DNA from 2 places in the Paenibacillus sp. CMAA1364 genome. Region 1 is predicted to be linked to the other one. Evidence: predicted binding sites of a transcription regulator. Region 1 holds the regulator's gene; the other holds the start of a gene.
The links. Region 1 encodes LexA, which represses DNA repair genes until DNA is damaged. Its sites were predicted from a motif close to CGAACATATGTTCG; they were not measured.
Positions count from the first base shown of each region.

Region 2: recA (recombinase RecA) is a predicted target of LexA. The motif match lies at 9,374-9,387, and genes of this name have one in related genera.

Region 1 covers NZ_JBITNB010000001.1:40,215-57,102, forward strand. The annotation lists gene ACH8E3_RS00185 (serine/threonine protein kinase) at 1-17, opposite strand, end outside; gene ACH8E3_RS00190 (SAM-dependent methyltransferase) at 279-1,340, opposite strand; gene ACH8E3_RS00195 (ABC transporter ATP-binding protein) at 1,347-2,120, opposite strand; gene ACH8E3_RS00200 (thioredoxin family protein) at 2,117-2,437, opposite strand; gene ACH8E3_RS00205 (cyclic-phosphate processing receiver domain-containing protein) at 2,434-2,796, opposite strand; gene ACH8E3_RS00210 (Fpg/Nei family DNA glycosylase) at 2,786-3,586, opposite strand; gene ACH8E3_RS00215 (TIGR01457 family HAD-type hydrolase) at 3,632-4,414, opposite strand; gene rnz (ribonuclease Z) at 4,653-5,582, opposite strand; gene metH (methionine synthase) at 5,676-9,074, opposite strand; gene ACH8E3_RS00230 (FixH family protein) at 9,411-9,833, opposite strand; gene ACH8E3_RS00235 (HAD family hydrolase) at 10,007-10,801, opposite strand; gene ACH8E3_RS00240 (hypothetical protein) at 10,826-11,356, opposite strand; gene ACH8E3_RS00245 (LysM peptidoglycan-binding domain-containing protein) at 11,498-11,866, opposite strand; gene lexA (transcriptional repressor LexA) at 12,040-12,666, shown strand; gene ACH8E3_RS00255 (pentapeptide repeat-containing protein) at 12,764-13,417, shown strand; gene glnA (type I glutamate--ammonia ligase) at 13,482-14,810, opposite strand; gene ACH8E3_RS00265 (MerR family transcriptional regulator) at 14,846-15,256, opposite strand; gene ACH8E3_RS00270 (methionine gamma-lyase family protein) at 15,336-16,556, opposite strand; gene hflX (GTPase HflX) at 16,632-16,888, opposite strand, start outside.
Region 2 covers NZ_JBITNB010000003.1:123,846-140,733, reverse strand. The annotation lists gene miaB (tRNA (N6-isopentenyl adenosine(37)-C2)-methylthiotransferase MiaB) at 1-50, opposite strand, end outside; gene ACH8E3_RS04070 (SulP family inorganic anion transporter) at 170-1,837, opposite strand; gene ACH8E3_RS04065 (ArsR/SmtB family transcription factor) at 2,002-2,328, opposite strand; gene pduL (phosphate propanoyltransferase) at 2,492-3,064, opposite strand; gene ACH8E3_RS04055 (dipeptidase) at 3,249-4,217, opposite strand; gene ACH8E3_RS04050 (stage V sporulation protein S) at 4,351-4,611, opposite strand; gene ACH8E3_RS04045 (TIGR00282 family metallophosphoesterase) at 4,707-5,501, opposite strand; gene rny (ribonuclease Y) at 5,572-7,113, opposite strand; gene ACH8E3_RS04035 (regulatory protein RecX) at 7,413-8,123, opposite strand; gene recA (recombinase RecA) at 8,243-9,304, opposite strand; gene ACH8E3_RS04025 (competence/damage-inducible protein A) at 9,523-10,797, opposite strand; gene pgsA (CDP-diacylglycerol--glycerol-3-phosphate 3-phosphatidyltransferase) at 10,907-11,494, opposite strand; gene ACH8E3_RS04015 (YajQ family cyclic di-GMP-binding protein) at 11,674-12,165, opposite strand; gene ACH8E3_RS04010 (hypothetical protein) at 12,325-12,486, opposite strand; gene ACH8E3_RS04005 (helix-turn-helix domain-containing protein) at 12,567-13,493, opposite strand; gene ACH8E3_RS04000 (DUF3243 domain-containing protein) at 13,790-14,047, opposite strand; gene ymfI (elongation factor P 5-aminopentanone reductase) at 14,150-14,920, opposite strand; gene yfmH (EF-P 5-aminopentanol modification-associated protein YfmH) at 14,920-16,200, opposite strand; gene yfmF (EF-P 5-aminopentanol modification-associated protein YfmF) at 16,204-16,888, opposite strand, start outside.

The DNA.
Region 1 (16,888 bases):
GATGGTTCTTTCAACATTTCACCTCCTTACCTCAACACAAAAAGGGAAAGTACCCTGAAAAGTAAAGAGTCGGTTAAGACCGGTTCTCCTTGAACTTTTCGGGATACTTTCCCTCAGTTGCATTGATTGGTTAATTTTGGAACAAGCATATTACAAAATGACAGTCTTGTAAAGCTATTTTTTAACGTCAGTGCACTTGAATTCTAAAACTGGGTTGTCGCAACCCTTTAAATGACTTTAAACCATTCGTGCATATCGATATCCACTCGTTAATAGATTTAATATTTAATCATATGAAGTGTTATTTCATCTCGATTATGAAATAATTGTTTTGCATATTGCAATTGCAAATGTTCTTCTTCAAACGATGTAATTACCTCTTTGATTAATGCCATTGGCTTTTTATGCATTAGCTTAATTGTTACAATTGCTGTTCCACCTGGTGATAAGCAATATAATAGATCTTTTACAAGCTTGACCATTTGTTTTGGACTCCAGCTCATATCACAAACAAGCAAATCGAATTGGTTATCCTTAAAACGTACCTGGGAAGCATTCTTCCGCATGATCTTTAGTTGTGGATGACCTATTAAAGACGGATGCATCTTCGCTGGATCAACTGCGGTTACATGGATACCACGTTCAAGTAAGAACGACGTCCATCCACCCGGTGCAGCGCCAATATCAAGTGCATGACGAAATACAGAAAAGTCAATTCCAAAAGCTTTTTCTGCTTCAAGCAATTTGAACTTGGCTCTAGATATCTGCCCTTCTTCCCTCTGGAATCGAACAGCCCCACCACTCCAGTCAGATAGATTATCTTCCGCAAGGGATATTCCTGCATAGATATGGTCTTGTGAGACAAACACGGAAAGAATCCAATCCATATTTTGCACAACATATCGAGTGTCTTGGTCTTGCAGATCATGTAAGATCTGTTCCCTCAGGGCTCCCGAGCTAACATCACTTAAGCTTTGTTCTGACTTACGAACTTGCAGTGATACGTTGGAACCTTGAAGTTGTGTTTGGGTTAATACATACTCTTTCAAATCATTCAGGCCACTACGCAACTCTTGAGTAGCAATCTCAATCTCTACCGGTTGTATATGACGAACGAAGATTGGCGGTTCTTGAGCAAGCATTGTTGCTATTTCCTTCCAAGAAAAATCCACCGTCACCAGAAATACTTCACCTGACACGAGGACGCTACTCTTAACACTCCCGAATAAGCGTCTTAATTCTTCTTGAGCAAATGGTGCGAAACCATGATTAGCCGTGCAGATAAATCGACTTTGCTGTTGTTCTTGTATTTCTTCTTCATTTACATTTAATTCATCCAAGTTGGATTAACCTCCAGAAGTTACCTTGATCCAGGGACGTCCACCGTCCCATTCCAGTTCAACTGGAATTTCATAGGTACGCATAATCATTTCCTTATTCAACACTTGTTCTTTAGGTCCTGCAGCTACTAACTCTCCATCTTTTATAAGCGCAACATGTGTAAAGAGTGGTACAATTTCTTCTACATGATGTGTAACATAGACAACATTGATGTTGCTTTGTCTTAATCGATCTACTTCCACTAACATTTTTTCCCGTTCAAACAGATCAAGACCTGCACATGGCTCGTCCATAATGAGAAGCTTGGGGTTACCCATTAAGCATCGAGCTAACAGTACCTTTTTACGTTCTCCTTGCGATAGGGTTCCTAAGGTATGCTCTGCTAATCGAGAGATATTCATCTCTTCCAATAGGCGATATGACTTTTCCTTTACGTCTTGTGGAATAGCTTCATAAAAACGTAAGTAAGCATAGGCACCTGTAGCCACAATTTCCCATACTGTATCCGTCAGAGCCATTCTCTCCAATAGCGAGGGGCTAATATATCCAATATCTTTACGTACTTCTCGAATATCACATTGACCATATATATTCCCCATCACCTCTACTCGACCTTGACTTGGAAATAAATATCCGGTCATCATTTCAAGTAGTGTCGTCTTTCCGGAACCATTACGACCTAATATGACCCAGTTCTCACCACTTTTAATTTCCAAAGATACATCATTGAGTATGATGTCTTTGTCCCTTTGAAGAGAGATATGTTGCATCGAGATCATTCGATCACACTCCTTATCGCGTCTAACAATTCTTCCACTGAGCCCATTCGATAAATAATGGTGGGCAGGCCATCATGCCCCGCGTCCATCAACATTATCGCTGGTACACTTCTGATCTTATACTCTTGTGCAAATAATGGCATCATATTCACGTTTATAGCTGTAATCGTGTCTTCTGGAATTAAATGTTCCACAACCGTAAGCATTCTTTTCGCGGCTGTACAAGTTCCACATAATGGTGTGTATAGAAATAAGACGACTGGTTTATCTTTACGGTGTAATAGATCACGAACTTCTAACTCTTGGAGATCTCTCATCGCGAATCTGCTTCTTTCGCAATACGATGAAGGTTCTCTGCATCCATGGGGCCGTTATGAAGAACCATATCCTTCGGTTTATGTTCAAATAATAATTGATACATCTCATTTTTCCCATGCATGCTAGAAGTATGTAAATATACTTCACGTGGAAACAATCGTTCACGAATCATAGCTATGACTACATCCCTACCACATATTGGACTGTCCCAACCAAGTTCATAATCGAGGGATAATATATCAACGTTACATTCCCGCAACATCATTAGACACTCCTCACCACTACGAGCTAATGAGAACCCCTTAGGACATCTGCGAACATCATCTAAATATAAATGTATTGTCTGCTTACTTTTCATGTTGGCAAGTTGGACATAAGAAGGATTTACGTCCAATCAATTCTACTTTTGTAATGATATCTGTGCATTGAGTACATATTTCTCCTTCGCGACCATACACTTGATACTTATAATTCCCAGTCTGAATATCATCCTGTGTGAACGGCTTATTCATCGACCCGCCTGATTCTATAGCTTGATTCAGTACTGATTTGATACTATGATACAATGCCTCTACCTCTTCTATGGATAGATCCTGCACCTTAGTCGTAGGTGATAATTTGGCATGAAATGAAATCTCATCAGCATATCGATTACCGATCCCAGCGACTACACTTTGATTAACTAGTAATGTCTTTAAAGATCCTCGACGTGCTTTTACCAATTTCACAAAACGATCTCTGTCCAATCTACGATCATTTACTTCAAGACCAAGTTGACCTAACACCTCACCTGCTTCCTTCGCAGATAATAAATGTAGATATCCTGTGCGTGGTAAGATGAAATATAGACTTGATTCACCAAATATTATTTCTATAGATGCTTGGTGATCTAATCCATCCCCATCAGTTCCATATTGTATATACCCACCAGGGATAAGATTAACAAGGATTCTATGACCATTGTCTAAATGAAAGTTCAGAAATCTTCCCCGACGCTCGACAAACACAATTCTAATATTGTTTAGTTGCGATGTGAGTATATCTTCATCAATATTCACTAAATTCTTCTTGTTCACTATCACTTGACTGATGGGTGCATCTAATATTTTTTCGGAAATGCATTTCCGATAATTTTCTAATTCAGGCATTTCAGGCACTGCATTCGCCTCTTCCTATTCATTATTGTGTATACCTCATAGATGCTGAAGTAGTTCTTGAAGATCTTTACATACAATTGAAGGTTCTATACCCGCTAATCGAATGTCCGATGCTAAGCTCTCTTTCGTTGTAATCCCTGTGAGCACTAATATGGTTGAACACCCCGCTGCTACGCCAGCAGAAATATCTGTATGCATATTATCTCCAATAACAGTAACTTCTGTTCTATCTAATTTCAATATATCTATCGCGTAATTCATCAAATGATGAGAAGGCTTCCCTATGATCACAGGCTTCACACCGGTACCTGCTTCGATCGCAGCGGCAATCGTTCCAGCCCCTGGAATTAACCCATGATCGGATGGAAGAAGTAAATCTGGATTCGTAACGATATATTTAGCCCCATCACGTATCCATCGAACGGCGGATGATAATGTCTCATACGTAAAGTTTCGATCAATACCCTGAACGACGTATCGTGGATTGTCTTCTACGATTTGTAATCCCGCTTCGATCAAAGCTTGACGTAACCCATCTTCTCCCACAATAGCGACTCTAGCTGCAGGATCTCTTTGTGCAATATACACAGCAGTTGCTTGTGATGAAGTGCAGATATCCTTCGCTTCCGCTTGAATTCCCATTTCATTCAATAAACACGCAACATCTTCAGATGTACGTGTAGAATTATTGGTTACAAATAAATAAGGGATCTGCTTCGTCTTCAAATGATTAATCAGTGCGTCAGCGCCAGGTATCATATAACGCCCGTGATACATCGTCCCATCTAAGTCTATTAATAATCCTTTGGATTTAGCCAATAATCATGCACTACCTTTCATATCGAACGTTAAATATTTATTGTACATGTTAATGATATTACAGGAGTAATTATCGATTTCCACTTGACAAAAGCGTCTAAAGGGATCACAAGAGATCGTCATTCGTCAGTTTTGATCGAAACCATGTAAGATTATTACACTTATTTGTGAAGTACCATGTCATTTCCTGCGCTTTCCCGGAAAATAATCATATCATTACCCAGTAACCACTCAATGTTTATATTGTACGTATAATTGGAAAAATGGTGAATTCTTCAGCTAATAACGTGTTTGGAAAAATAGACTTTGCTTCATCTAAGAGCAACCCTAGCTGTTGCATATCTTTATATCGAGAGCTGAAATGCGTGAGAATAAGCATCTTCGCTCCGGAATTCCGAGCCGCCTCGGCTGCTTGAATTGTAGTGCTATGGTAATATTCATGAGCAGTATCCACCATCTCATGAAGATAAGTAGATTCATGAACCAATACATCTGCATGGTTAGCAAGTGTAGCAATAGAAGCACATGGTCTAGTATCCCCCAGAATCGTTACGACCCTACCCTTCTTGGGAAGCCCCAGAACATCCTGCGGTCGTATGATTTCTCCACTATCCAGTATAATACTTTCACCACGTTTGATCTTTCCGTATATAGGACCTGGTCTAATACCATAAGACTGAAGCAATGAGAGATCCAGCGTACCCGTGCGATCTTTCTCTACCACTCGATATCCAAAACTATCGATTCGATGTGTTAGAAGGTCAGCATGAACAGCGAATGTCTCATCTTCAAATACAACGCCACCACTATGCTCTACCACATCCAGAACATAATCCATACGTGATTGACTTAATCGCATGGTTGTATCTATATATTCCTTTATACCATGTGGGCCATACACAGTTAGGGGTGAAATTCCCCCTTGATTACTTCGACTTGCAAGTAACCCAGGCAATCCGAATAAATGATCACCATGTAAATGTGTAATAAATATCTTCTCAAGCTTACTTAACCTTAAAGAAGATTTAAGAATCTGATGTTGGGTTGATTCTCCACAATCAAATAACCAGAAACAACTTCTTTCTTCAAATAGTCGAAGGGCAATAGAAGTTACGTTCCTTTGAAGTGTCGGCACACCAGCATTCGTACCTAGAAATAATAATTCCATATTGCCCCCATTTCCCTTCCAACAACACAGCATAAGATCCTTATGAATTCAAAGGATCTTATGCTAGTGTGTGTTGTGGATTCTATTCTAACGCTATGCCTTCTCCACGTTGAAGTATTGTGCTTGCGGATGGCTGAATACCATCGCAGATACCGAAGCTTCCGGTTCCATCATACAACCTTCTGTCAATTCAATCCCAATGTCCTCAGGTGTCATTAACTTAAATAACGGTATTTGATCTTCTAGATCCGGACATGCAGGGTAACCAAACGACACTCTGATACCCTGATATCTAGCACCAAGTCTTTTCTTCATCGTCATATCTGCAGGATCTGGGAATCCCCATGAATCGCGCATCATATGATGAATTCGTTCAGCCAATCCTTCTGCCGTCTCAAGCGCAACAGCTTGTAACACATGTGAACGTAAATAGTCCCCTTCGTCCTTCCATTCTGTCGATAACTTCGACACACCGTGCCCAGCAGTAACTACAAGAAAGCCAACATAGTCCATTATGCCACTCTCAACTGATTTCAAGAAATCAGATAGACATAGGTACGGTTCCACTCTCTGACGTGGGAAAGTGAATGTATGCAATATCTTGGTATGATCTTCAGGATCGTAAACTAAGATATCATTACCTTTAGATTGTGCTGGGAAGAAACGATATACTGCATGTGCTTGAATAATAGCATTCTTTATTGCTTCATTCATAATATCATCTACTGATTCTTTTAGTGACAGGGCTTTATCGTTTCCTTCAGCCAATAGTTGCTCCACGGATCCACGAAGCCCTAAATGATGTCCCATAAGCATCTGCATATTCACATAAGGCATGATATGGGATATAGGGTAATTTCGTAACACATGACGCTCTGTATCTGGCGGAATAAGAACTGGGTTATCTGTAGCAATATTAGATTTCATTGCGCGAGTTAACACAGGTAATTCCTTCACTTCTAATTTAGATGCTTCAAAAGCTTCCAGTTCTTCTTGCATCTTCACACGCATCTCTTCACGTTGTACTGGATCCATGAGTTTATTCGCGATGTCAAGTCCATCCATAGCATCTTTAGCATATACAACCATGCCATCATATTCTGGTTTGATCCGAGTTTTGGTGAATTTACGAGTCAATGCAGCTCCACCTACCATGATTGGAACATCAATCCCAGTGTTCTTCAAATCCTGTGCGGTAATGACCATCTGCTGGGCAGATTTCACGAGAAGCCCTGATAAACCAATAATATCTGCCTTCTCTTCCCGATAAGCTTCAATAATTTTCTCTGGCGGAACCTTAATCCCTAAGTTAATGATCTGGTAACCGTTATTAGATAGTATAATCTCAACCAAGTTCTTTCCGATGTCATGTACATCACCTTTTACGGTAGCTAACATGATTTTACCTTTGATGCTAGTCTCATCCTTCTCCATGAAATCTTCAAGATAGGTAACGGATGCCTTCATCACTTCAGCACTTTGTAGTACCTCTGCTACGATAAGTTCATTATTATTAAATAGTCTACCTACTTCAGCCATACCTACCATAAGCGGACCATTGATGACCTCAAGAGCCGAGTATTTCTTCAATGCTAGGTCTAAATCAGGAATCAGACCTTCCTTCGTACCTTCAACTACATAGGAAGATAGTCTCTCTTCAAGGGTTAGATTGGATATTAGTTCTTTCTTGACCACTTTCTTCTCACGAAATGCTGCTACAAATTCAGCAAGCGTCTCGTCATTAGTATTAAATATAAGCGCTTCTGCTAGACGGCGTTCTTCTAATGAAATCGAAGCATATCTTTCTAGCTTTTCCGTATTTACAATTGCATAATCAAGACCAGCCTTCGTACATTCATACAAATAGACTGAATTTAACACTTCACGGCCCGATTCAGGTAGTCCGAATGAAATATTGCTAAGACCTAGAATGGTTTTCACTTCTGGATACTTTTCTTTAATCAATCGAATTCCTTCAATAGTCTCTACAGCAGACCCGATATATTGAGGGTCACCTGAACCTACAGGGAACATATTAGGATCAAATATAATATCTTCTGGCTTCATACCATACTTATGAACAAGAAGCTCATAGGAACGGGTGGCCACTTCTAATTTCGCTTCACGTGTTACAGCCTGACCCGTTTCATCAATAAGGATGCAGACAACAGCTGCTCCATACTGATGTATCAATGGAACAATTTTCTCGAATTTCGATTCACCATCTTCAAGGTTAATGGAGTTAATTATCGCTTTACCTTGAGAATATTGAAGCCCTAACTCGATGATATGATCATAAGTCGAGTCAATCATGAGAGGAACTTTGACCTTCTTTGCAACTAAAGGCAAAAAGTTATTAACGGCATAGGCCTCATCGATATCTGTATCTTGAAGATTGATGTCAATAATCTGAGCCGCACCCTTTACTTGAGATCTAGCAATCTCCGATGCTTCATCAAATTTACCTTCTTTAATAAGACGTTTGAATTTACGTGAGCCCGAAATATTAGTGCGCTCTCCAATCATAATAGGACGATTGTCTGGTTCAATAAATACAGCATCTATACCCGATATCGCTGGGGGATGTTCACCATATGTACGTCGCGGCTCATATTCGGACATCACCTCTACCATTGCACGGATGTGTTCTGGCGTTGTACCACAACAGCCTCCTGCAATATTAAGCCATCCCTGCTCAGCGAACGCAGCCATTTTCTTGGATAATGACTCTGGAGATTCGTGATAATGTCCATTCTCATCAGGAAGCCCAGCATTTGGATAACAGCTCACAGCCGCACTTGATATAGCCGCTAGTGATCGTATATGATCTCTCATGAATTCAGGTCCTGTAGCACAATTGAGTCCAACCGAAATAGGATTTAAGTGTTCTAATGATATATAAAAGGATTCAATATTCTGACCTGCTAATGTTGTTCCCATCGGCTCAATTGTTCCTGATATCATAATAGGCAGTGTCACACCACTCTGCTCAAATGCGTTGCGGATACCAATGCTACCCGCCTTAACGTTCAATGTGTCTTGGCTAGTCTCTAATAGAAGCAAATCTACCCCGCCCTCAATAAGGGCAAGCGCTTGCTCTTCATATGTATCTACAAGTTCTTTAAATGTTACCCCGCCTGTAACAGACAATGTCTTTGTTGTAGGCCCCATTGCTCCTATAACATAACGTGGCTTCTGTTCCGTACTATATTTATCAACAGCAAGACGTGCTAATTCAGCAGCCTTTAAGTTGATTTCACGTGATTTCTCAGGTATATCATAATCTGCTAACACAACGGATGTTGCGCCAAATGTATTCGTAGAGATCATATCTGCACCTGCATCAAGATAGGATTCATGAATTTGTTGAATAGCGTCTGGTCTTGTCAGAACCAACATTTCGTTACAACCGTCTAACGCCTCTCCCCCAAAGTCTTCTGGTGAAAGATCTAGTTGCTGGATCATGGTACCCATAGCCCCGTCCATAATCATTATTCGTTCTTTCAATGATTCTTCTAATTTTTGTATAGTCAACTTAAATCCCCCCCACTTAAACATTAAATATTAGTTTAACATAGATGTAGTCTATTATAAAAGGATAATGCCGAGTTTAATCGTCATATTTAGCACAGATTTGCAACGGAACTTTAAATGGATAGTTAATGTACTCATTCCTCAATTACGAATATAAATACATAACAGCAGTATTATTGTACGTGTACTGGTGATCAACAATGATTATTTCATTTCAAAGTGTCAACAACAATTATGCAAAACCCCATTCTCTAAATTCAGAGAACAGGGTTATTTAATATCGACTTATATCCATTATTCCGTTACTACGATTTCTTTCTTCGGCATACTATGCATAGCGCCAACCGTGACATGTGATATCACAGTGTATGTATCTGCTTTGTCCAGGCTAGTCTCAAGGACATATTTCCCTTCACCAGCATGTTCTGCATTTAGTTCAACATGTTTACCTTCTTTGTTAGAAGGAACAAATTCAATGACAACTTTATCGGCATTGTTTACATGTTCATTATTTTGCGTCACCAATACTTCAATCATAATTTTATCTTTTACTTTTATCTGCTCTGGTTGAACACTCAAGTCAACAAGAACTGGTGTTAGCGAATCATTACTACCCATATCCATGTTACTGTGACTATTCTTCTCACTATTACATCCAACTAACATCAATAAAGAAATGATTACCAATGCAAATCCAATACGTTCTCTGATCCTCATAATTTCCCTACCTTTCAAAGAAATATTAATGAATCTATCTACAAGCAATGTAAATTGCTATGACATTTATCATACTAGCATAAAAAAGCCAAGTCGTCTGCACATATAGCAGTGAATTGGCTGAACATGTCGATGAAGTTCATCAATTGTTCTTTTTTATAAAAAAGATAGCTTCATGAAAATTCGTCTATAATCTTATGCAACTCCGATAAATGTTCTATCTCGTAATTAGGTGTAATCGCTGGATCCTTAGCTCTATCTGTTCTATTGATCCATACGGTCTGAATTCCTGCCGCAAGTCCACCACGGATATCTGTTGTTAACTTATCTCCAACCATCAACGCTTCATCATGACCAACATCTAATATGGATAATGCATGATTAAATATGGATACATCAGGTTTACCAATTCCGAATTTCCCCGAAATTACGATACCATCGAAGTAAGATGCTAACGTCGGTACACCATCTAACTTCTCTTGTTGTAAAGCCGGACAGCCATTCGTTAGGAGAAGTAACTTCACTTGCCCACGCAATTCATCAAGCACTTGGAATGTTTCTTCATACACATGGGGACGTGCGCGTCTCTCCGAAGCAAATTGTTCAGAAAGTTCATTAGCTAGGTCAACATCATCTATCCCTAATCTTAAAAGACCATTTCGCCAAGCATCTTTACGATATATCTTAGCTATCTGTTCCAATTGACGGAATTCGGATTGATCACCTGCCGTGAAATTAGCCCATAGTCCCTCAAATGGATTGATACCAATCTTCGTAGTAAATGAATAGGTCTCATAAGATTCATACAATGCTCTTGCTTCAATTCTAACCGCTTCTTCCAATTGAACAGGATCAACACCTGTTGCCTGATTAGCTCTTTGGCAAGTTGCTTCAAATGATTCAAGCACGCTTCGTTCATCCCATAGTAACGTATCATCTAAATCGAATATAACTGCTTTAATCGACATATCTCATATTCTCCCCCAACGTTATTACTTTTCAAAAGGAATATTGTTTTCTGTTGCAAACTTTTCTAGCCCTTCACCCATGCTATGGATATTGTAACGGTTAATTAGACGGGTGAAGACCCAATTTGATCCTTTATCTTTGGTCTCAATAACAGCCGAGCCTTTACTTATTTTGATTCTAGCAATGTTAGATGCTGATAATACACGTACTTTACTCAATTTGGTTGTTTGCAGATTATCTTTGTTTACTTGTAAGTAAGGACGTCTCATAAATAAGATAACAGCCAAAACGATATATGATATTGTTACAACCCAAGTCATGACAGGGCTAGTCGTATTCCCTGTATCTGGTAGTGAGCTTGTCGCCCATCCGAGCATACCATATAATGTCCCAAGCATAATAAGTATGAATGGGAATACATATTTACGGCCTTTATATGTATTACTATTCGAGATAACACCTTGATTGCTAATACTTGGTTGGCCTTGCTTCTTACGTTGCTTATTAAGTTCTGTGCGATTCTTCTGAACCTTTCTCTCCCATGAACGTGACATCGTTGGGCCTCCTCTAATGTTTTAATTAATGCATTACTTTGTTGAAACCCTCTGAATCTTCAATTTCAGTACTAACTCTGCCACGTTAAAAAGAGCTTGTCAAGGAATTCACCTCACCAAGCTCTATATTGATATTGTTATTTAATAGGTCGGTAACTTCAATACTTCTCCAGCCAATATCTGACCATCTGTCAATCCATTTAATTTCTTCATTTCCTTAATGAAAATACGAGTATCCATATCTGCTGGTTTCTCTTGGACAGCGATTCCCCACAATGTATCTCCAGACTGTATGATACGATTCTTCGTAATGTGAGGTTCTGGAGCAGAATTCGCGAACGATTGTATGCTAACAGAACAACCTACAATAATGAGTAACAAAACCCATAAAGATTTCTTAGCTATAGGTCGCACTACAAATTCTTTCATACGAATGCCCATCATGTATGTATATGATTCTCTTGTATTTATGGTTGTATGAATACTCTTATATGTACTATATCTTAGCATATTATCTCATCTCCCAAACGTTTGTTCTTGTTTCCGAAATAACTATAACACGAACAAGTGTTTTGTTCAATACATTTTAGAACAAACGTTCTTTTATTTTTAGAACCCCTGTTTGTACGAACGGTAGTTCTATGTTATAATTCCAATAAGTAACTATAACGAGGTGGTTCAATATGTCTAAGGTATCGAGTCGACAACAAGCAATAATAGAATTCATACGTAACGAAGTACGCACCAAAGGATATCCACCCTCTGTACGCGAGATTGGAGAAGCGGTTGGATTAGCTTCAAGTTCAACAGTTCATGGACATTTAGACCGTCTTGAAAAAAAAGGCCTCATTCGTAGAGATCCTACGAAACCTCGAGCAATCGAGATTTTAGGCCAAGTCGAGTCTGACGATCAATATCAATTCTCACATACTGTGTCTCGTGTTCCTATCGTAGGTAAAGTTACCGCTGGTGTACCGATTACTGCAACAGAGAATATTGAAGATTACTTCCCTTTACCGCAACATTATGTAGGTGATGAGAAAGTGTTCATGCTTAACGTTACAGGAGATAGTATGATTGAAGTAGGTATTCATGATGGAGATATGGTCATAGTACGTCAGCAACAGACTGCAGACAATGGGGATATTGTTGTTGCAATGACAGATGAGGATGAAGCGACCGTTAAGACTTTTTATAAAGAGAAGGATCACATAAGACTGCAACCTGAGAATGCTACATATGAACCTTTACGATTGGGGCATGTTACAATACTAGGTAAAGTCGTCGGTCTATTTAGAGACATTCATTAAATTCATGAATTCAATTCAAATAAGAACACATCAATAGAAGGGATACAGTGCAATACTTGCGCTGTATCCCCTTCTATGTCATTGGAGGTTACATAATATGAAATCTAAGAAGACTGTTTCAAAAATAGATCATCCTAAGGTCTCAAAAGACAGGATAGAATCTGTTAATATAACGACATTTCAATCAGAGGACTGCATCGAACGGCAATGGTTCCAGGATTGCTCTATGAATGGTATTTCTTTGGATCATGTGACGTTTGATGAAGTCATCTTTACAAATGTCGATTTCTCTGATATGACCATCACGAATCTTGAACTAACCGATGTTATATTTGAGAAGTGTGACCTGTCTAATACGGATTTCAGTCATGCGAACATACACAGAACACAATTTCTCGATTGCAAAACTATAGGATTAAATCTATCTGAGTCAACTCTCCGCAACATTTCATTTAAGAACTGTATTGGAGATTTCGCTAACTTCCGTTTTGCGAATATGAAATCAGTAATAATGGAAGATTGCTCATTAACTCAATCAGACTATTGTTACTCTACGTTAGAATATGTGGATTTCCTGAGATCGAATATCGATCAATCACAATTTACAGGCTCCAAGCATAAGGGTATCGATTTCAGTACATGTGATTTCTCAACCATTACCATGAGCCTTGCAGATGCGATGAATTGTTCAATTACCAGAGAACAAGCTTATGTGTTTGCTAATTTAATGGGATTGATCATTAAAGAATAATCTATATGTATTTAAAAAGGGTGTTCCAAGTTATTTTCATAACTTGGAACACCCTTTTTAAATTCTAGTACAACGTCATATATTGATCAAGTTCCCATTGATGAACTCGTGTTCTAAACATATCCCACTCAATTTCCTTTAATTCATGGAAGTAAGCAAGTGCATGATCACCTAGAGCTGAAGTGATTACTTCACTGCGCATCATCTCATTAAGAGCTTCCTTCAAGTCTGCAGGTAAACTTGGGATGCCAGCTTCAACGCGCTCTTCTTCTGACATAATATATATATTGCGATCTACCGGATCCGGCAATTTAAGTTCATTCTTAATCCCGTCTAATCCCGCCTTCAACATCACAGCAAGCGCTAGATATGGATTGGCTGCTGGATCCGGATTACGCACTTCCACCCGTGTACTTAACCCACGAGAAGCAGGAATTCGAATCATTGGACTACGATTACTACCTGACCATGCCACATAACAAGGCGCTTCGTATCCAGGAACTAAACGTTTGTATGAGTTAACTGTTGGATTCGTAATTGCTGCAAATGCTCGGGCATGCTTCAGAATACCTGCCATATAGTAACGAGCGGTATCCGTTAATCCGAACTCATCTTTCTCATCATAGAACGCATTCTCTTTACCTTTAAATAGCGATTGATGACAATGCATACCTGAACCACTTACGCCATACAAAGGCTTAGGCATAAATGTTGCATGAAGTCCGTGTTCGCGTGCGATGGTCTTAACAACCAACTTAAACGTCTGAATCTGGTCTGCAGCTTTAATGGCATCTTCATATTTGAAATCAATCTCGTGTTGACCCGGTGCAACTTCATGGTGTGAAGCTTCAACTTCAAAACCCATCTCTTCAAGTGTCAGAACAATTTCACGACGGCAATTCTCACCAAGATCCAAAGGAGCTAGATCGAAGTACCCCGCCTTGTCATTCAACTCCATCGTAGGATTACCTTGTGAATCTGTCTTGAACAAGAAGAATTCAGGCTCTGGTCCTACTTTCATGGATGAATAACCCATATCTTCAGCTTCCTTCAAGCAACGCTTCAAAATGCCGCGTGGATCTCCAGCAAATGGTGTACCATCTGGCATATAAATATCACAAATTAAACGAGCAACTCGTTCTTCTGCTACCCAAGGAAATATTACCCATGTGTCAAGATCAGGATATAAGTACATGTCTGATTCTTCAATTCGAGCATATCCTTCAATGGATGATCCATCAAACATCATTAAGTTATCTAGAGCTTTCTGTAACTGACTCACAGGAATCTCAACATTCTTGATAGATCCTAATAGATCCGTAAATTGTAAACGAATAAATCTCACATTTTCTTCTTTAGCCATTTTAAGAATTGATTCTTTTGTATAACCCACAGTATCCTCACCCTTCGTTGATTGAATTTCACATCTTATTTATTAAAAAACCGAGACAATTCGCCTTGAATCAAGGAGTCACGCCCCGGTCTCCTATTAGCAAGTAATTCTTGTTTAAGAGCACGATGTAGTTGGGAATCGGTTAATCCTTTTCTTGTTAATTCTGTCTCAACCGTGATCACTGTTGCCTCATCAGATTCTCTCTTCATAGGACTCATAACTTGCTTAATTCCAGCTATGTTCACGCCTTTTTCAATTAGCGCTTTAATCTTCAATAATCTTTCTACATCATTAAATGAGAACAATCGTTGATTACCAGCTGTACGTGCTGGAACAATTAACATATGTTGCTCATAGTACCTAATTTGACGAGCAGATAAATCAGTCAATTTCATTACGATACCTATTGGAAATAAAGCCATATTTCTACGAATATCATCGCCCATATCTCATCAGCCTTCCAATGAACTAATACATTTATTTTACATGCCAATGTGTGTCATGTCAACGCCATGTCAGATAACCTCACAACAGATTGCGATCCACCATGTTCTGAAGTGCCTTGAGAACACCATATTTCACATGTGAATACGTTAACCCACCTTGCATGTATGCTATATAAGGTTCTCTTATCGGTGCGTCAGCTGATAACTCTAAACTTCCACCCTGAATAAACGTTCCTGCAGCCATAATGACAGGATGCTCATACCCAGGCATCTCCGATGGTTCAGGTACAACATGACTATCCACTGCTGCAGCACGTTGAATACCTTGAACAAATGCAATTAAATGCTCAGATCCGCTAAAAGAAATAGCTTGAATGAGGTCTGTTCGCTTCTCATGCCAAGCAGGCTTCGTCTCAAATCCGAACTTCTCAAACATCGCAGCAGCGAAGATACTTCCTTTGATAGCCTGTCCTACAATGGTCGGTGCAAGGAATAATCCTTGATATATCGATCTCGTTGTTCCCATCATAGCGCCAACTTCACTACCAATCCCAGGGGCAGTTAAACGGTAAGAAGCTTGTTCAACATATTTACCCTTCCCACATATATACCCACCTGTCTCTGCAATGCCACCACCAGGGTTCTTAATTAGTGAACCTGCAATAAGATCCGCTCCAACATCAGTGGGTTCATATTCCTCGGTAAACTCTCCATAGCAATTATCAACAAATACGATAACATCTGGCTTGATCGCTTTAACTCGTATAATCATTTCACTGATCTGTTCTATTGTGAAAGAAGCGCGCCAATCATACCCTCTTGATCGTTGAATCCCAATTACTTTGGTAGATGCCGTGATCCCTTTCTCCACAGCATCCCAATCGATGCTATCATCCTCTTGAAGCGCTGCTTCTCGATATGTAATACCGAAATCTAATAACGATCCTAGACCGTCTCCAGCTTCACCTATAACCTTATGAAGTGTGTCATAAGGACGACCTGTTATGTAGAATAATTCATCACCTGGTCTTAGAACACCAAATAGGGCCGTAGATATCGTATGTGTGCCTGATGCGAAATGAGGCCGAACTAATGCAGCCTCAGCCCCAAATACATCAGCATATACCAAATCTAGAACCTCTCGACCTCGATCATTATATGCATAACCTGTTGAACCAGCGAAATGAAAATCACTTACTTTGTGTTTTTGGAAGGCATCAATTATTTTCCATTGATTCAGATCAACGATACGATCCACGATCTGTATCTGATCTTGTATCTGATCTTCCACTACATTCATGTCATGTATTAATTCTTCTGTAAATCTTCCCATCACTTACTCAGTTCTCCCTTGATGTCTTCAGTTTCTTCATATCTATTTATCTAAAGACTCTATATATTCTTGAAGAAAATAGCCTTCCTTCTCATAATCTGCCTTGTGAAGCAGGACCGTATAAAGCGAATCACTACCATCGAAGTCTTGGTCAATTACGTCACCAACCCGATAGAGTAATGAGACTAGATCTCCTCGGTTCGCAGGAATTCGGAATGTTATTGTCTCTCCATTTAGTGAATTCTGGATCGCCTCACGTATAGCTAATAAATCAGTGTCATCAAAAGCACTGATCTTCA
Region 2 (16,888 bases), on a different contig from region 1:
AATGGTTTCACGTCCTTTAATTTATCTATTCTAAGTGTGAACTCTTTCATTTCTCAACAAACATCAATAAGAAATTATACCATATGGTCACTACCATATCCATCTTAGACAAATACAAAACCCTTCCGATAAGTGATCTTGGAAGGGCTCATACATTCGTATTATTCCGTTATTCAGACATAGACTTACATTCCTGAAATGCATCATGTTCACAACCTTGGCAACAAGTAGCGTCTAATCGAGTCAAAGAATAATCAACAGCCTCTCCAGTCGTCTCAAAAAAATGCTCTATTCCGATCGTTTGATCTAATCGTGAATGTTGCAACGTTTGAAGTGGTTGACTTTGAATTTCAGAGATTAGAATCGTGCCTCCCAGTCCGATATACTGTTTAACCACACTCCTAAAGTTGGCAACACCCGTGGAATCCAAATAAGGTACATTACCCATTTTTAATATCAGGACTTTACGTTGGTGTTCTATAATATCCATGATCGATTTCTCGAATTGACTAGCTACCCCAAAGAACAAGGCACCCTCCACCGTGTATACATCAATATGAGGGCAATCCGACTGCTCAGGCAATACTTTGGAGACATGCAATGTCTCACTCATATGTTTGATAAACACAATAGCTGACAGCAATAATCCGATTTCTACAGCTAGCGTTAGATCTGTAAATATAGTTAAACCAAATGTAGTGAGTAGTACGAATCCTTCAGCCGATTTCATACGGAGAATATGCATAAATTCTCTTCGTTCACTCATATTCCATGCTACAACCATGAGAATGGGAGCCATACTGGCTAATGGGATTTGGGAAGCATAAGGTGCAAACAGAACAAGAACCGATAGGACTACGACCCCATGGATAATGCCAGATATTGGAGATACAGCTCCATTCTTAATATTAGTTGCTGTTCTAGCAATCGCGCCTGTTGCTGGAATCCCCCCGAATAATGGTGTTATCATGTTTGCAATTCCTTGCCCCATTAGCTCACGGTTACTATGATGCTTATCTCCTGTCATGCCATCCGCTACTACTGCAGATAATAGTGACTCAATACCGCCCAACATGGCTATAATGAACGCTGGTTTTATTAAACTCTGTATTCTATCTAAGTTGAAGTTCGGAATATGTAGGCTAGGTAAATGACTAGGTATATTCCCAAATGCCGAACCAATGGTTGCTACCTTATCCGGAAACCATAGGGTTGCAATGATTGTTGATAGTAACAGACCTACTAATGAACTTGGAATTTTAGGAGTCCATTTCGTGGTCATGTAGATCGCACCGAAACATATGACCGCTACCAAGACACTGTACACATTCGTCAATCCAATATTCTTTAAGATCTCTATCATATTGGAGTAGAAGAATTCATGCTTCTCTAAGTTCTCTAATCCAAGGAAGTTTGCGATCTGACCTCCAAATATAGTCACAGCAATCCCTGCCGTGAAACCAATCGTCACTGGGCGTGGAATAAATCTAATGACAGCTCCAAGCTTAAATAATCCCATCAGGAACAGTAATACACCCGCCATGAATCCAGCGACGAGTAAGTTCTCGTACCCATATTGCATGACAATTGCAAAGATAATCGGTATAAACGCTCCTGTTGGCCCACCAATTTGGAACTTCGAACCACCAAATAGAGATATAAGTATACCAGCAATAATTGTCGTATATAGACCATATTCCGGTTTAACGCCTGCTGCAATGGCAAAAGCCATCCCTAAAGGAATCGCTACAACCCCTACAATTAAACCCGAAATCAAATCCTTCTTGAAGCTGTTGATACCATATTCTGCATATCTACCTCGAAATGAAATTTTCATAACTAGCCTCACAATCAATATATTTGATTATTTGAATATATATAAAATCATATATCCATTTATGAGGACTGTCAATTTCTCATTTACTAGAAAAACATACAAATGAAACACAAATAAGAGCAAATCGAGTCATTATCGTCGATTTGCTCTTATTATGAAGTTATTTACTGATTTTTTATATTTTCTAAAATGGAGATCGTATTGACAAGATGATTGTCAAAGATTTGTTTCGCAACAACAAGCAATTCTTTAATCTTCGGATCCGTTAAAGCGTAAATCACCGACGTACCTTCTTTTCTTCCGACCACCACATTTTTACTTCGAAGAACAGATAGTTGTTGTGACACCGTCGAACCTTCCGTACCTAAGATGAGCTGCAGCTCATTCACATTCTTCTCACCATCAGCTAAAGCTTCAAGAATTTTTATTCGTAAAGGGTGGGCTAATGCTTTGAAAAAATCTGATTTAAAGTGTTGTATATCTTGATACATATCCTACTCTCCTATATGTTCAACGATTTGAATATATAGATATATTACCATACTTAGCACATCTGTATCAAAATCTACTCATAAGAAGACGGATACCGTCCTTATGACAAGGTTAGTATCCGTCTATTTTGTACTATAAGGTTATCCATGATGGATGTCTATATCAATCAATAATCTCTGCAGTATCTCCAGTTTTGGCACCAGAAGCATTTGCTTCATCCGTATCAATATGCATGTCCAACGCGAAGGAATCTGATACACGAGCTACTACATTCTCAAGAACTAATCCACGTTCTCCACCTAGACGAACTTTTAATAATGACTTATCTTCAATACCCCAAGCCTGTGCATCGGAAGTGTGGAAATGAATATGACGCGCTGCAACAATAACACCCTCATCAATCGTTACTTCGCCAGCAGGACCTTTAATCGTGATTCCTGGTGTACCCTCAATTTTACCGGACTCACGAACAGGTGCCTTTACGCCAATAGCGAAAGAATCTGTACGGGATATCTCCAATTGAGAAGCTGGACGTGCAGGTCCCAATATTCTTACTTTATCAAATTGACCCTTAGAACCAATGACAGCTACCGTTTCATTTGCAGCAAATTGCCCTGGTTGAGACAACGGTTTGAACTCTGTTAATTGATATCCTTGTCCAAATAATACTTCAATATCTTCTTGTGTTAGATGAATATGTCTTGCAGATACACCTACTGGTACTGATTTACTCATAAAAATTCACTCCTTATTTTTTCTCTATCATCTCTAGTAACCAACATCAATATCCATTATACATGCTTTACCTTCAAAATAAAAAGGAAAGCCGACAGAATATATCTATTCATCGATATTCTGTCGTGTTTCGCAACAAGACTGTCATATTGTTCTCTGTACAGTACGTTTTTAACCATAGAGACTATATATTCAGACAAATCTGCGATGGGAGATAGGACTCTAAATAAGTTACAGCATTCCCATAGAGCCAATTATGAACTTGTTCATCCGTATAATGCTTTAACAAGCATTCAATGAGTTTAGGATATTGACCTGGGTGTTCTAACTCGGAGATCCATGTATGTATGCCATCGAAATCCGAACCAAACATCACATGCTTCTCAGCCCCTAGTTCACACATATGCTCGATATGAGGAATGATGTCACTTATTAATACTTCCCCATCTCCAAGCTTAACGAACCATGGCACAAAGGTTAATCCAATCCTACCATCCATAGCAATAATCGCTTTAATCTGTTCATCTTCTAGATTTCGAACATGTGGACACACAGAGAACGCATTGGAATGTGAGGCAATGAATGGTCTCTTCGTTAATTCAGCCAACTCCCAGAATCCAGCATGCGACAAATGCGATACATCCAGCAACAACCCAATCTCATTACAACATTCGACGAGCTCTCGTCCCTTATTTGTAAAACCGCCATTTCTCGATTCAAGAATACCATCCACTGCCCAGTTCGCATAGTTCCATGTCAACCCTAGGAATCTTACACCAAGCTCGAAGGCTGTTCTTACATTGTACAGTTCACCCTCAAGCCCATCTGCGCCCTCGATCGAGAGCATACCCCATACATTGGCGTCGCCTAATTGATGCACTTGTTCCTTATAGCGTAGCCATTGCATTCCCTTTCCCGTGGGCAGAACTTGATTGCGAAATATATCGATCCCCTTCAGTATGTTTTCAAATCGAGGCTGTCCCCACTTCTCCTGCAAGTAAAGAGCGAAACATTGAAGTTCCACACCACCAGATTTTAATCGTTCATAGGTCACATCTAATCGATGATCGTTCATAAATGAAATCTCATCATTATCTGTCATTTTACTCAGCACATCACAATGGAAATCCACAACGGGTCTGATATCTATCATCTCTCCTTGATCAGATATTGTTAAATACAAAAAACTGCTTACCTAGTTCAAAGACGAACTTCACCCCTAACCCTTGGGATTCGTTCAACCTTCTATGTAGATAAACAGTTTCAATACATATGAGATCAATCCATCATCTTGGCTCGACAATTAACTTCATCGCCGTGCGGTCCTCACCATCAATCACAATGTCGGTAAATGCAGGAATACAGATTAAATCAACTCCACTTGGTGCAACAAATCCCCGGGCAATTGCAACTGCTTTGACTGCTTGATTCAATGCACCGGCTCCAACCGCTTGTAGTTCAGCAACGCCTCGTTCACGAAGAACCCCCGCAAGCGCTCCTGCAACCGAGTTAGGATTGGATTTAGCTGAAACTTTTAATACATCCATAAGATAATCCTCCCCTGGGAATGATGTTGACTCATATCCACATACTCCATATTATTCAGGAAAGTAGAAATCATGACTTTTTTAAAAGAAACGCTTTAATCCATAATCCATTCATCTTCTTGCAGACGAATCTTTTCTATTTTCTGTGCATGGCCCGTAGCTTCATCAATTTGAACAAATACCCCATGAAAATGCCATTTCCCCGTATCTACAACAAAACGAACAGGAAGTTGTGTCTCAAATTTACGAAGTACGGCCTCTCGCTCCATACCAAGAATACCTTCTCTTGGACCAACCATTCCCGCATCGGTTAGATAGGCTGTTCCGCCAGGCAGAATCGTGTCATCATTACTCTGGACATGCGTATGCGTCCCAACAACGAGAGACACTCGACCATCCAGATTCCAACCCATAGCAATCTTCTCAGAAGTAGCTTCCGCATGAAAATCTACTAAAATACATTTATGATTCTTGCGAAGTTCTTCAATGATTTCATCGCTTTTTCTAAAAGGACAATCTATCGCAGGAAGAAACGTACGTCCTTGTAGATTAACGATTGCTAACTCTTTCCCATTTGCTTTGATCACTGTATATCCACGACCTGGTGTCCCTGGCGGGAAATTAGCAGGACGTATCATTCTTGGCTCATCATCAATAAATTCAAATATATCTTTGTTGTCCCATGTATGATTACCCATAGTAATCCCATGAACGCCCCAATTATAGAAATCATTCGCTATTGCCTCTGTAATTCCTCGACCTGCCGCAGAGTTCTCTCCATTAGCTATAATAATATGAGGATTATATTTCGATTTCAATACAGGCAACATCGCTTTAAGTGCCTTTCTACCAACTTCCCCTACGATATCTCCAATAAATAAAACGTTAATAACTTTTCTCCTCCTTCAATATAAACAATATGAAAAGTGGCCCCAATGTGGCCACTTTTCATATTTACTATTATTTAGCGTATTCAACCGCACGTGTTTCTCGAATGACTGTTACTTTAATATGTCCTGGATAATCCAGTTCATTCTCAATCATCTTCGTAATGTCACGTGCCAATCGGAATGATTCCGCATCATCAATTTTCTCAGGGTGAACCATGACACGCACTTCACGACCTGCTTGAATAGCAAAGGATTTCTCCACGCCTTCAAATGACTCCGCGATCTCTTCCAATTTCTCCAGACGCTTGATATAAGTCTCCAGTGTCTCTCTACGCGCTCCAGGTCTAGCTGCTGACAATGCATCAGCTGCACCTACCAACATTGCGATAACGGATGTTGCTTCGCAATCGCCATGGTGTGAAGCGATACTGTTGATTACTACTGGATGTTCTTTGTATTTCTTCGCTAGTTCCACGCCAATTTCAACGTGTGATCCTTCCACTTCATGATCCAGCGCTTTACCGATATCATGCAATAATCCAGCACGTTTCGCCAACACGATGTCTACTCCAAGTTCTCCAGCCATTAGTCCAGTTAGATAAGCTACCTCCATGGAGTGCTTCAGAACATTCTGACCGTAGCTTGTACGGAATTTCAATCGACCCATAATCTTGATTAGATCAGGATGTAGGCCATGAACACCCACCTCAAAGGTAGCTTGTTCACCATACTCACGGATCCGCTCATCCACTTCTTTACGAGATTTTTCGACCATTTCCTCAATACGTGCAGGATGAATTCGACCATCAGCAACCAATTTCTCAAGTGCTGTACGAGCAATTTCTCGACGTATTGGATCAAATCCTGACAGAATAACCGCTTCTGGCGTATCATCAATAATAAGATCAATTCCCGTCAGGGTCTCAAGAGCACGAATATTACGACCTTCTCGTCCAATAATTCGTCCTTTCATTTCCTCGTTCGGAAGTGTTACCACAGACACTGTTGTTTCAGCTACATGATCGGCAGCGCAGCGTTGAATAGCTAGAGTAATAATCTCACGTGACTTCTTCTCTGCTTCTTCCTTCGCTTGGCTCTCGATATCTTTAATCATCTGTGCAGATTCATGACGTACCTCATGCTCAACATTCGTAAGAATAATTCCTTTTGCTTCTTCCGTAGTTAGATTAGAGATCCGTTCTAATTCTGTAACTTGACTCGTGTAAATTGTATCAATTTGTTGTTGTGTTTCTTCAATACGTTTCTCTTTGTTAGCCACTTGCTCTTCTTTACGTTCTAAAGTTTCCATTTTTTTATCCAATGATTCTTCTTTTTGCAACATTCTGCGTTCCTGCCGTTGAATTTCATTACGGCGCTCACGAGTTTCCTTGTCAGCTTCGGACCGAATTCTATGGACTTCATCCTTAGCTTCTAGTACCGTTTCTTTCTTGACTGCTTCTGCTTCCTTCTTCGCGTTCTCCACGATTTGAACGGCAGCTTCTTCAGCACTGGAAATTTTAGCTTCTGCAATAGACTTTCGAATAAAAAAACCTACGAACCCAAAGATTAAGGCTACGAAGAGAACGATCAAAACCCAAATCCAGGTCTCCATCATTCTGTTTACCTCCTCGTTAGTTGGTCCAAGGAATCCTTGGAATTTTCTACTGTTGTTCTTGTTATAACTGATACCATCAAACTACAAACCTACTATTTACTACTAGCAACTTGTTCATTGTCCGCCAACCACTGGCGTTGATTTCAATCATATGAATGTATTAATCCATATATCTCATAGTTAGAATCTCTTTTGGAAGGAAAAAGATTCCCTATGTGAATATAGATTCTTTTTCATTTTAGTATTTGTCAAAAGATATTGTCAAGGGAATCAGCAGGAATCCCATATATTCTTATTTATTCGAACGTATAATCATCATCTTCTTCGACTTGTTCATCTTCATCTTGTATTATGCAATTTAGCACACGTCTCACTAAATCACCGGTAAACCCACGACGCATCAGATAAGACCCTGTCTTGCGCTTCTTATCCAACGTCTCCCCCTTGGTCTGACTCCACTTCTTTCTACCTATAATAAATGCACTTTCAAATTCATCTTCGGAACTCACACTATCTAGTGCTTCTACAATGAGTGTTTTCTCGACACCTTTTTGTCTTAACTCCTGACTTATCCATAGTTTGCCCTTGCGTTGACGCTTAATCCGCTGCTCTGTCCACTGTTGAGCATATAGTGCATCATTTACTAGACCATCACGACTTAATCGCTCTAACACCTCCTCAATGACCGCAGGTGACGTTTCCTTCTCACGTAGTCTAGTTGCTATTTCTTTACAGGTACGTGCTTTCCTTTCTAAATACTTTAATGCATGAACATACCCTCGTTGCTTCTCATCAGATAATATAATCTCTTCTAATTCATGTCTCCAGAAGGTGTTTCCTTTCACCATTCTATATTTAATCATCACATCTTCATGAACCGAAAGATCGTAGGATTCAAAGGATATCAAATACCTATATTTCTGCCTAGGCTCACGCTTCACTTCCGTAATTACTAACTCCATATCCGTAGGAAAATGACTAATTATAGTTGTAACCTCTTCATCCATGAATTCAATTACCCCCTTTCCAATAAAGAATAGGTTCTTAGACACCATAAAAGGTGCCCACGTAATATGATTACGGGCACCTTGATGTAATAACATATCCGATTAGTACTATAAACGAACTATTCCATTTCCAAAAGTTCCTTCTCTTCTAACTCATCCTTCTCTAGTTCCTTAGCCGTTGGAGGAATGACCTCATTCGTTAAATTGCTTGCTACACGAATCTTCTTCTCAATCGTATCCGAGATATCCGGATGATCTTTCAAGAATTGTTTCGCATTCTCTCGACCTTGACCTAAGCGCTCGCCTTCGTAAGAGTACCAAGCACCACTCTTATTTACGATATCTAATTCTGTTCCGATATCTACGATACTACCTTCTTTAGAAATACCTAGGCCGTACATCATGTCAACGTCCGCTTGTTTGAAAGGTGGCGCAACTTTGTTCTTCACAACTTTGATCTTGGTGCGATTACCTACAATATCATTCCCGTTCTTGATGCTCTCGACTCTACGAACATCCAATCGAATGGTCGCATAGAATTTGAGAGCTCGTCCACCAGGTGTCGTCTCTGGATTACCGAACATCACACCAATCTTCTCACGAAGCTGATTAATAAAGATAGCAGTTGTCTTAGATTTACTGATAACACCAGATAACTTACGCAATGCTTGTGACATCAGGCGAGCCTGTAGACCCACGTGTGAATCTCCCATATCGCCTTCAATCTCAGCCTTCGGTACTAGTGCAGCCACAGAGTCAACAACAATGATATCCACTGCGCCACTACGTACAAGTGCTTCTGCGATTTCTAAAGCTTGTTCACCCGTATCCGGCTGTGATAATAACAACTCATCAATATTAACCCCAAGATTACTAGCATATTTAGGATCCAAAGCATGTTCAGCATCAATGAATGCAGCCGTTCCGCCAGCCTTCTGCACCTCAGCAATTGCATGTAAAGCCACTGTCGTCTTACCCGAAGACTCTGGACCATAGACTTCAATAATACGACCTTTCGGGAACCCACCCACACCAAGTGCAATATCTAGTGCTATCGATCCACTGGAGGTTACCTCCACATTCATATTTGTTGATTCACCCAACTTCATAATGGAACCTTTACCGAATTGCTTCTCTATTTGACGAAGCGCTACATCTAGCGCTGCACGACGATCTGACAATTGACTCACATCCTTCAATATTTATAATATTATGATACCTTGTTTTAGATCGTTTGCCAAGCATTTTTTCGAACATACATTCGTCTTTGTGTTTATTGGACCCTCCCTTATCTTTTGATACGAGTCCCACACAATAGACAAAGAACCGTAGCAAAAGTATTTATTCTGCCACGGTTCTTCCGTTATAACTTCATTATACATCTAGCTATATCCATCCTTCAACTGTCTTGTTGAAGTTTATCTTCTTCTGTCATATTTAACCACAATCGATACATCAAACTTTTCACCGAACGAATCCGAATAGACTCACGATTGCCTTTCAGGTTCAATTCATGCACTTCCGTCTGTCTTCCACGTTGTGCGATCGCGACAAAGACAAGTCCTACAGGTTTACGTTCAGAGAATCCTGGACCAGCAACGCCTGTAATGGACAGACCAAAGTCGGTGTCTGCAATCATTCTAACCTGTTCTGCAAGTACTTGGGCGACTTCCGCACTTACAGCGCCAGGTGCATCTTCTCCTTCAAGTAGGTCATGAGGAACGTTCAAAAGCTTTTCCTTCAATTGATTAGAATAGCAGACGATCCCACCTAATAATATTGTCGCGCTTCCAGGCACTGATGTAATTCTCTCCATAAACAACCCACCCGTACAGCTCTCTGCTACACCTAATGTCAACTTACGATCTGTCATCATGTCGACAATTCTTTTCTCGATAGGGATATCTTCAGTTGCATACAAATGATAAGGAAGTAAAGTTGCAATCTGTTCTTCTATCTTATGCAACTTCACCATAGCTTCTTGTTTACTGTCTGCTTTGGTGGATATACGAACGGTAACTTCCCCCTCCTTAGCGTAAGGAGCAATGGTTGGGTCACTTTGATTCTGAATCAGCTCTATAAGTCGTTCTTCAAGTGCAGACTCCCCAATACCAGCGAACTTTAACATAGTTGAATAAATCGGCATTTCATTCGTCAGTGCATGTTGCAATAACCATGGTTTAGCCTGTTCATGGAACATTGGGGCCATTTCTTTGGGGGGTCCAGGAAGAATAATATAGTATTTACCCTCATGCGATAAAGCATTCCCCACCGCTAATCCTGTTGAGTTGGATAGTGGTGTGCTACCTTCAATAACCGTTGCCTGCCTACGATTATTCTCGCTCATATGGGCATTGCGACTATGAAAGAAATTCTCAATCTGGTCCATAGCTAGACGGTCAATATGTAACTTTCTCCCTAATAATGCTGCAAGTGCTTCTTTCGTAAGATCATCTTGCGTCGGTCCAATACCACCTGTTAAGACTATAATGTCTGCTCGCTGACTTGCCGCAGCGATCGAGTCTTGTAGCCTCATCAGATTATCTCCAACAACCGTTTGGAAATATACGTCAATACCTAGTGTAGCCAGTTCCTGAGACAGGAATTGAGCATTTGTGTTTACAATCTGTCCTAGTAATAACTCTGTTCCTACTGCAATAATCTCTGCCTTCATCCTTAAATCCTCCACTTCTTATCGAATCACCCATAACTTACTTTAGAATTTGAAAGAAAAGACAATAGGATAACATCCTACTGTCCAATGGTACAATTCATATATACGATTAGCTATTTGACAAATTAAGTATGTCTTTATTCTTAACGAAATAATCAATCCCAGAGTATAGTGTAATCAGACCAGCGGCCCAAGTGGCTATCACATCAAAAGGAATGGATAGAAATACGAACGGGAAATTATTAATAAGCATAGCTATGATTGCAACAATCTGAACAACAGTCTTAATCTTCCCCCAATTGCTTGCTGCCACTACTTTGCCTTGCAGAAGAGCAATCTGACGAAGTCCTGTTACGGCGAACTCTCTACTGATAATGATAATAACAATCCAACCATCACATTTCCCCATTTGTACAAGTGAAATTAAGACAGCTGCCACTAACAATTTATCCGCCAAGGGATCTAATAACTTACCTAGATCAGTAACCAAATTATTCTTACGTGCTAAATAACCATCAATGCCATCGGTGCTTGCAGCAATTATAAAGATAATAGCAGCAATTAATTGGTTAAATGGCAATTCGTATGCTCCCCACACGATCGGTGCGGGATAGAAACTAAAATCAACCAATAAAAATATCATCATGATTGGAATTAGACAAATTCGCGCTACAGTGATTCGATTAGGTAAATTCACAGGATAACCTCCCTGTGTATCGGATGTAATGTTACGACAAGCAAACCACAGTTCATTCGTATACTTTGGACTCTATCTGTCATTATTCATGCTCCCCCAGTGATATAATCCATTCATTTCTAGATGAATCTTTTCAAGTATAATATATGGATTATTCAGTGTCAAAAGGCGATTGACTATTACTTCATGTTCATAAATTGAAGATCTAAAGAGAGATCCGCTTTACGTAACAATTGCATAATTTCTTGTAAATCATTTTTACTTTTACCTGTCACACGAACCTGATCACCTTGAATCTGGCTTTTTACTTTCAATTTCGAATCTCGGATAAGGATATTTATCTTTTTGGCATTATCTTGATCAATTCCTTGTTTCAATGTCAGCTTCTGTCTGACAGTTCCTAAAGATGCTGGCTCAATTTTACCGTAGTCTACATTTTTTAGAGTCAACCCTCTTTTAACCATCTTAGATTGCAAAATATCAATTACGGCATTCAACTTATATTCATCCTCTGAAGAAATAACAAGAGCATCTTTATCTAATTTCAGACTACTCTTACTTCCTTTGAAATCGAATCTCGATTCAATTTCTTTCTCTGCTTGCGTGATGGCATTATTCATTTCGTTCAAATCAAATTTCGATACAATGTCAAAAGAACTTTCTGAACTCATCATTCAACATCCTCTCTATGCTTGTTTTGTCATCCTATATGATTCTATCAATGAATGCTATTGTCATACGAAGAAACGGCTTAACCGTCCCAGAATATGGACGGTATCCGTTTCTTTGTAAGCACATCTTATAAAATAAAAATCATCTTTACAAACGAACTATCTGCTTCTCGAAGGTTGTCGAAACATATCAAGAACGCCGAGCACAACATGAGCAAGTCCAAATCCTAAAATACCATATCCCCATGCACTAGGGGCTAAATAATAACCTAGGATACTCACGATAATACCTACCCCAGTTACAATCCAACTTACTGTCATAACGAACACCTCTCTCTAACGGTAATATGTTGACTATATCCTTGTGGAGATAATCTTATTATTTCCGTCATAAGCAAAAATTATTCGCCAGTTGTTGCTTCAGTATTGGCAGATTCAAGCTGGATTAAGAATCTTGATGTTGTTTTACCATCGGTAATCGGCTGACCTGCAACTGTAATTACAGTTGCTGGAGAATAACCTGATTTAATTAACATGTTACTGCTGTCTAATTCAAAAGTCAGTATATCGCCAGCTTCCGTGTTACCAAAGTATAGCTTTTCTCCTGTAGAATCTTTGCCTCGGTAGACTTCAACCCAACTCTTACCACTAGCTTTAATCTCCACGGGCACTTTAACAGCTTCAGGTCCAGTTACTTTGATGATTGTATTCTTGCCTTTCTTCCCATCTTCTGCAACGGTTATCTCTTGAGGCTCAACGGGTGGAACTTCTTCTGTTGGTGGTTCTTCATTTGCACCAGGGACTTCCTCTATGCTGTTATCAGGTGTAGGACTTTCTTCATTTGCCGGAGGTGTTGCAGCGTTATCGTTCTCATTGGCAGGATCGTTGATCGTGCCCGTTATTTTCTGATCCGAATCGACTACATTATTTTTAGGTTTACTCTCTCTCGATGATAGATATATATACATAACCGCTAAGATGAGTATGAGGAACGTCCACATCAATGCGGTAGATAGCCATTTCACATTTCGTTCTTTCGGTGCACGATTGGTTGAGCGTTTCTGTATAATCGGTTCCATAGATCCTTCCATAGGTGGGGGAGATAATTCCTTATTGCCTTCCAATAGTTCATCAGGATGAATACCAACCGTCTCCGCATACGTCTTAATAAATGCTCGCACATAGAAATTTCCTGGCAGAACTTTATAATCACCAGCCTCTATGGCTTCTAAATATCTTTTGCGAATCTTCGTCATTTCCTGCACATCATCTAGACTCATTCCCTTTTCAAGTCTGGCTTCCCTTAATTGTTGACCCAGTTCAGACATTTCATCAACTCCTGCTATAATCATTTAATAATAAAGTTCCATTCATCTATCACGCCATAAAGGCTAATATATTCATGTTTGGTTTAATAAGTTATCTATTCCTATGTATCACGAAATCTACACGACACATTACCCACATATTTGACATGAGACGCCAAATCGCATCTTGAAAGAAGTTGTGAATACCAATTTCAGTCATGGGTCATGTTAATGATATATAAAATTATTCCGAAAGGCAAGGTCAACTCCATAATGATTGTAGAAAAGCTCCCATGAAGGGAGCTTTTCTCACGGAACTATGCGTTTCTCTTGGCAAGCTTCACCATGAGACGTGCAATGGTATGCCGCTCATCTTTATTTCCAACTTCCCACAATTCTTTCAGTGTTCGGTTGGAGGCATTCTGCGGGTCAACTCTCTGGTCTAGAAAGTCACCGATTTCGTAGGCTAATTTAGAGATCGTATCTTCACTCATCCCTAATTTTTGAGCTTGAACTACACGCTCACCCAAGAACTTCTTCCAGCTATCAAAGTTTTTTATAACGGTTGATGACATATTAAATCCTCCTTTGCCTGATGCATGAGATTTAAAATCAACAGTTATAATATGAGCTTAATCAGACCTCATTATACGGGAAGTTGTTGGAAACATTTAAACTCACGTAACCCAACCTCCATTAGGACTAATGACTTGCCCATTAATATATCCCGACTCAGGGAGTGCTAGGAAATACACAAGTGAAGATATTTCATCAGGATGACCTAGTCTCCCTGCTGGTATATCCTCTTCAATTAGTGCAATGTCACTTTCTTGAAACGAATCAAGCATAGAGGTATCCACAGCACCAGGAGCTACTGCATTGACAGAAATCCCTGACGGTGCAAGTTCCTTTGCCAGAGCTTTTGTAAAAGCATTTAATCCACCCTTGCTAGTTGAGTATACGACTTCACAAGATGCGCCAGATATTCCCCATACCGAAGATACATTGATGATACGACCCCATCGTTGCGCTATCATGTTACTCATAAAAGCTTGCGTACACAAAAATACACTTTTTAAGTTCGTTGACATGACATCATCCCAGATCTCTTCAGTTACATCTGAGAGTAATCCATAATGTGATATTCCCGCATTATTAACAAGAATATCGGGCATCATTCCATGGCTAATAAGTTTATCACGCATCCGGTATATTTCTTCTTTTTCTCTCAGATCCGCTGCTACCGTAAGTACATTCGCACCATGAGTCATACAACGACGTGCGACCTCATTCGCCTGTTCATGTGACTTTCCATAATGTATAACGACATTCATGCCTACAGATGCGAAACGTTCTGCTATCGCTGCTCCAATGCCTTTGCTTGCACCCGTAACGAGAACCGTAGTCTCCCCAATTGATTTACTCCATGAACCTCCCATGTGATTCATTAAGGATTAATCACAACCGAGACTGCAATTTGACTCCAATCAATATGTTCCTTTAATCGATCATTCACTTCATTTAAGGTAATGGATTCATATACCTTTAAGACATTGAAAAAATCACTTCCGCGGAATTGATATTTCGTGAACTCACTAGCGATATTCTCTGGTGAATTGAGCATTCGTAAATATCCGCCCACTTTCTTTTTTAGTGATCGTTCGAAATCTTTCTCTTGAAATCCTTCACCTATAATTCGTGTTACTTCTTCTTGGACTCTGCTCAACAATAAATCGGGATCTCTCGTATCTCCACCAATGACAGAAAATCCATAATGGGATGAACTGTTATATTCATAACCGAAGCTGTCTGAGATCAGTTCTTCGTCATAAAGTTTTTGATATAAAGTCGTACTTGAACCAAATAATAAATCAAGCATTAACTTCGACGTAAGATCCCGCTTCAACAGTTCTTCTCCTTCTAATCCTACATGTTTATCTTTATAGCCAAATAAGCATTTAGGCATCGAAACACTCAGATTCTTGACTCTTTTCTTCTCTGCCACTTCTACCGGTTCTTGCTCGAATATACGTTCAATAGCCCCTTGAGGTTCATAAGACTTCTTCGCCTGATTATCTCTTACGAGTTGAAACACTTCTTCGGGCTTCACTCCACCAACAACGAACAGAAGCATATTGCTTGGGTGATAAAAAGCCTTATAACATGAATATAATGTTTCTTTGGTGATCGTACTTATCGATTCAACAGTACCTGCGATATCGATATGGACAGGATGAACTTTGAACATCGCTTCAATCAAGCCAAAATAAACACGCCAATCCGCATTATCTTGATACATTCCTATTTCTTGACCAATAATACCCTTTTCCTTATCCACATTCTGATCTGTGAAATATGGATGTTGAACAAAGTTAATCAAGGTCTCTATATTATCTTCAATATGGTCTGTTGCAGAGAATAGGTACACTGTTTGGTCAAAGCTTGTGTAGGCGTTAGCTGATGCCCCTTGCGAAGCAAATGTAGCAAAGATATCGCCTTGCGGCTCTTCAAACATTTTATGCTCCAAAAAATGTGCTATCCCATCGGGTACAACGATTTCCTCTTGCCCTTCGACACGGAAGTGATTATCTACAGATCCATAATGAGTCGCAAATGAGGCATACGTCTTATTAAACCCTGGTTTAGGAAGAACGTAAACACGGAGTCCATTATCCATCGTTTCATGATAAAGCGTTTCTTGCAAAAGTTCATAATGTATTCTTTCCATGTGCTATTCCTCCTTCTGCCCCTTTAAGAAATAGATCGTATCTAGATCAAATGTCGCCGCAGCCGCATGAACATCATCCACTGTCGTATTCTCCACCTGTTCTACAAGCTCTAGGACCGTGCGATCTTTTCCAGACAATTGGCGATTGAAATCAAAGGAAATCATCTCAAATGCAGAATCATCCATTTCAAGTAACAGATTACGAATCATTGCTTTCGTCTGAGACATCTCCAGCTCACTAATCTGACCTGTCCTCATATCCTCTAACTGATTCTTAATAATCATAACGGCTTTTTCATAATTCTGAACTTCGATACCCGATTGAATGGTAGCTAATCCTTTATGTCCATCGTACCTTGAAGATGCGTAATATGCTAAGCTCTCTTTCTCACGAACATTTAAGAACAACTTGGAATGCGGGTAACCACCCAAAATACCGTTATACAATAATGCAGAAGCATAAGCATCATCCGCATAAGTAATGGTGGTACGAAGCCCCAGATTTAACTTTCCTTGATTAACATCTAATTTCTCAACAATCGTTCGTACCTCGTTTTCTTTACGAATTGGTTGATGAGGAGCATATGCTATAGGAGTTGTAGAACCCACGTTAAAGCATTGTTCAACCAGTTTCTCAATTTCCTCTAAGGTTGTATCACCAACAACATATAGATCTATACTTGATTGC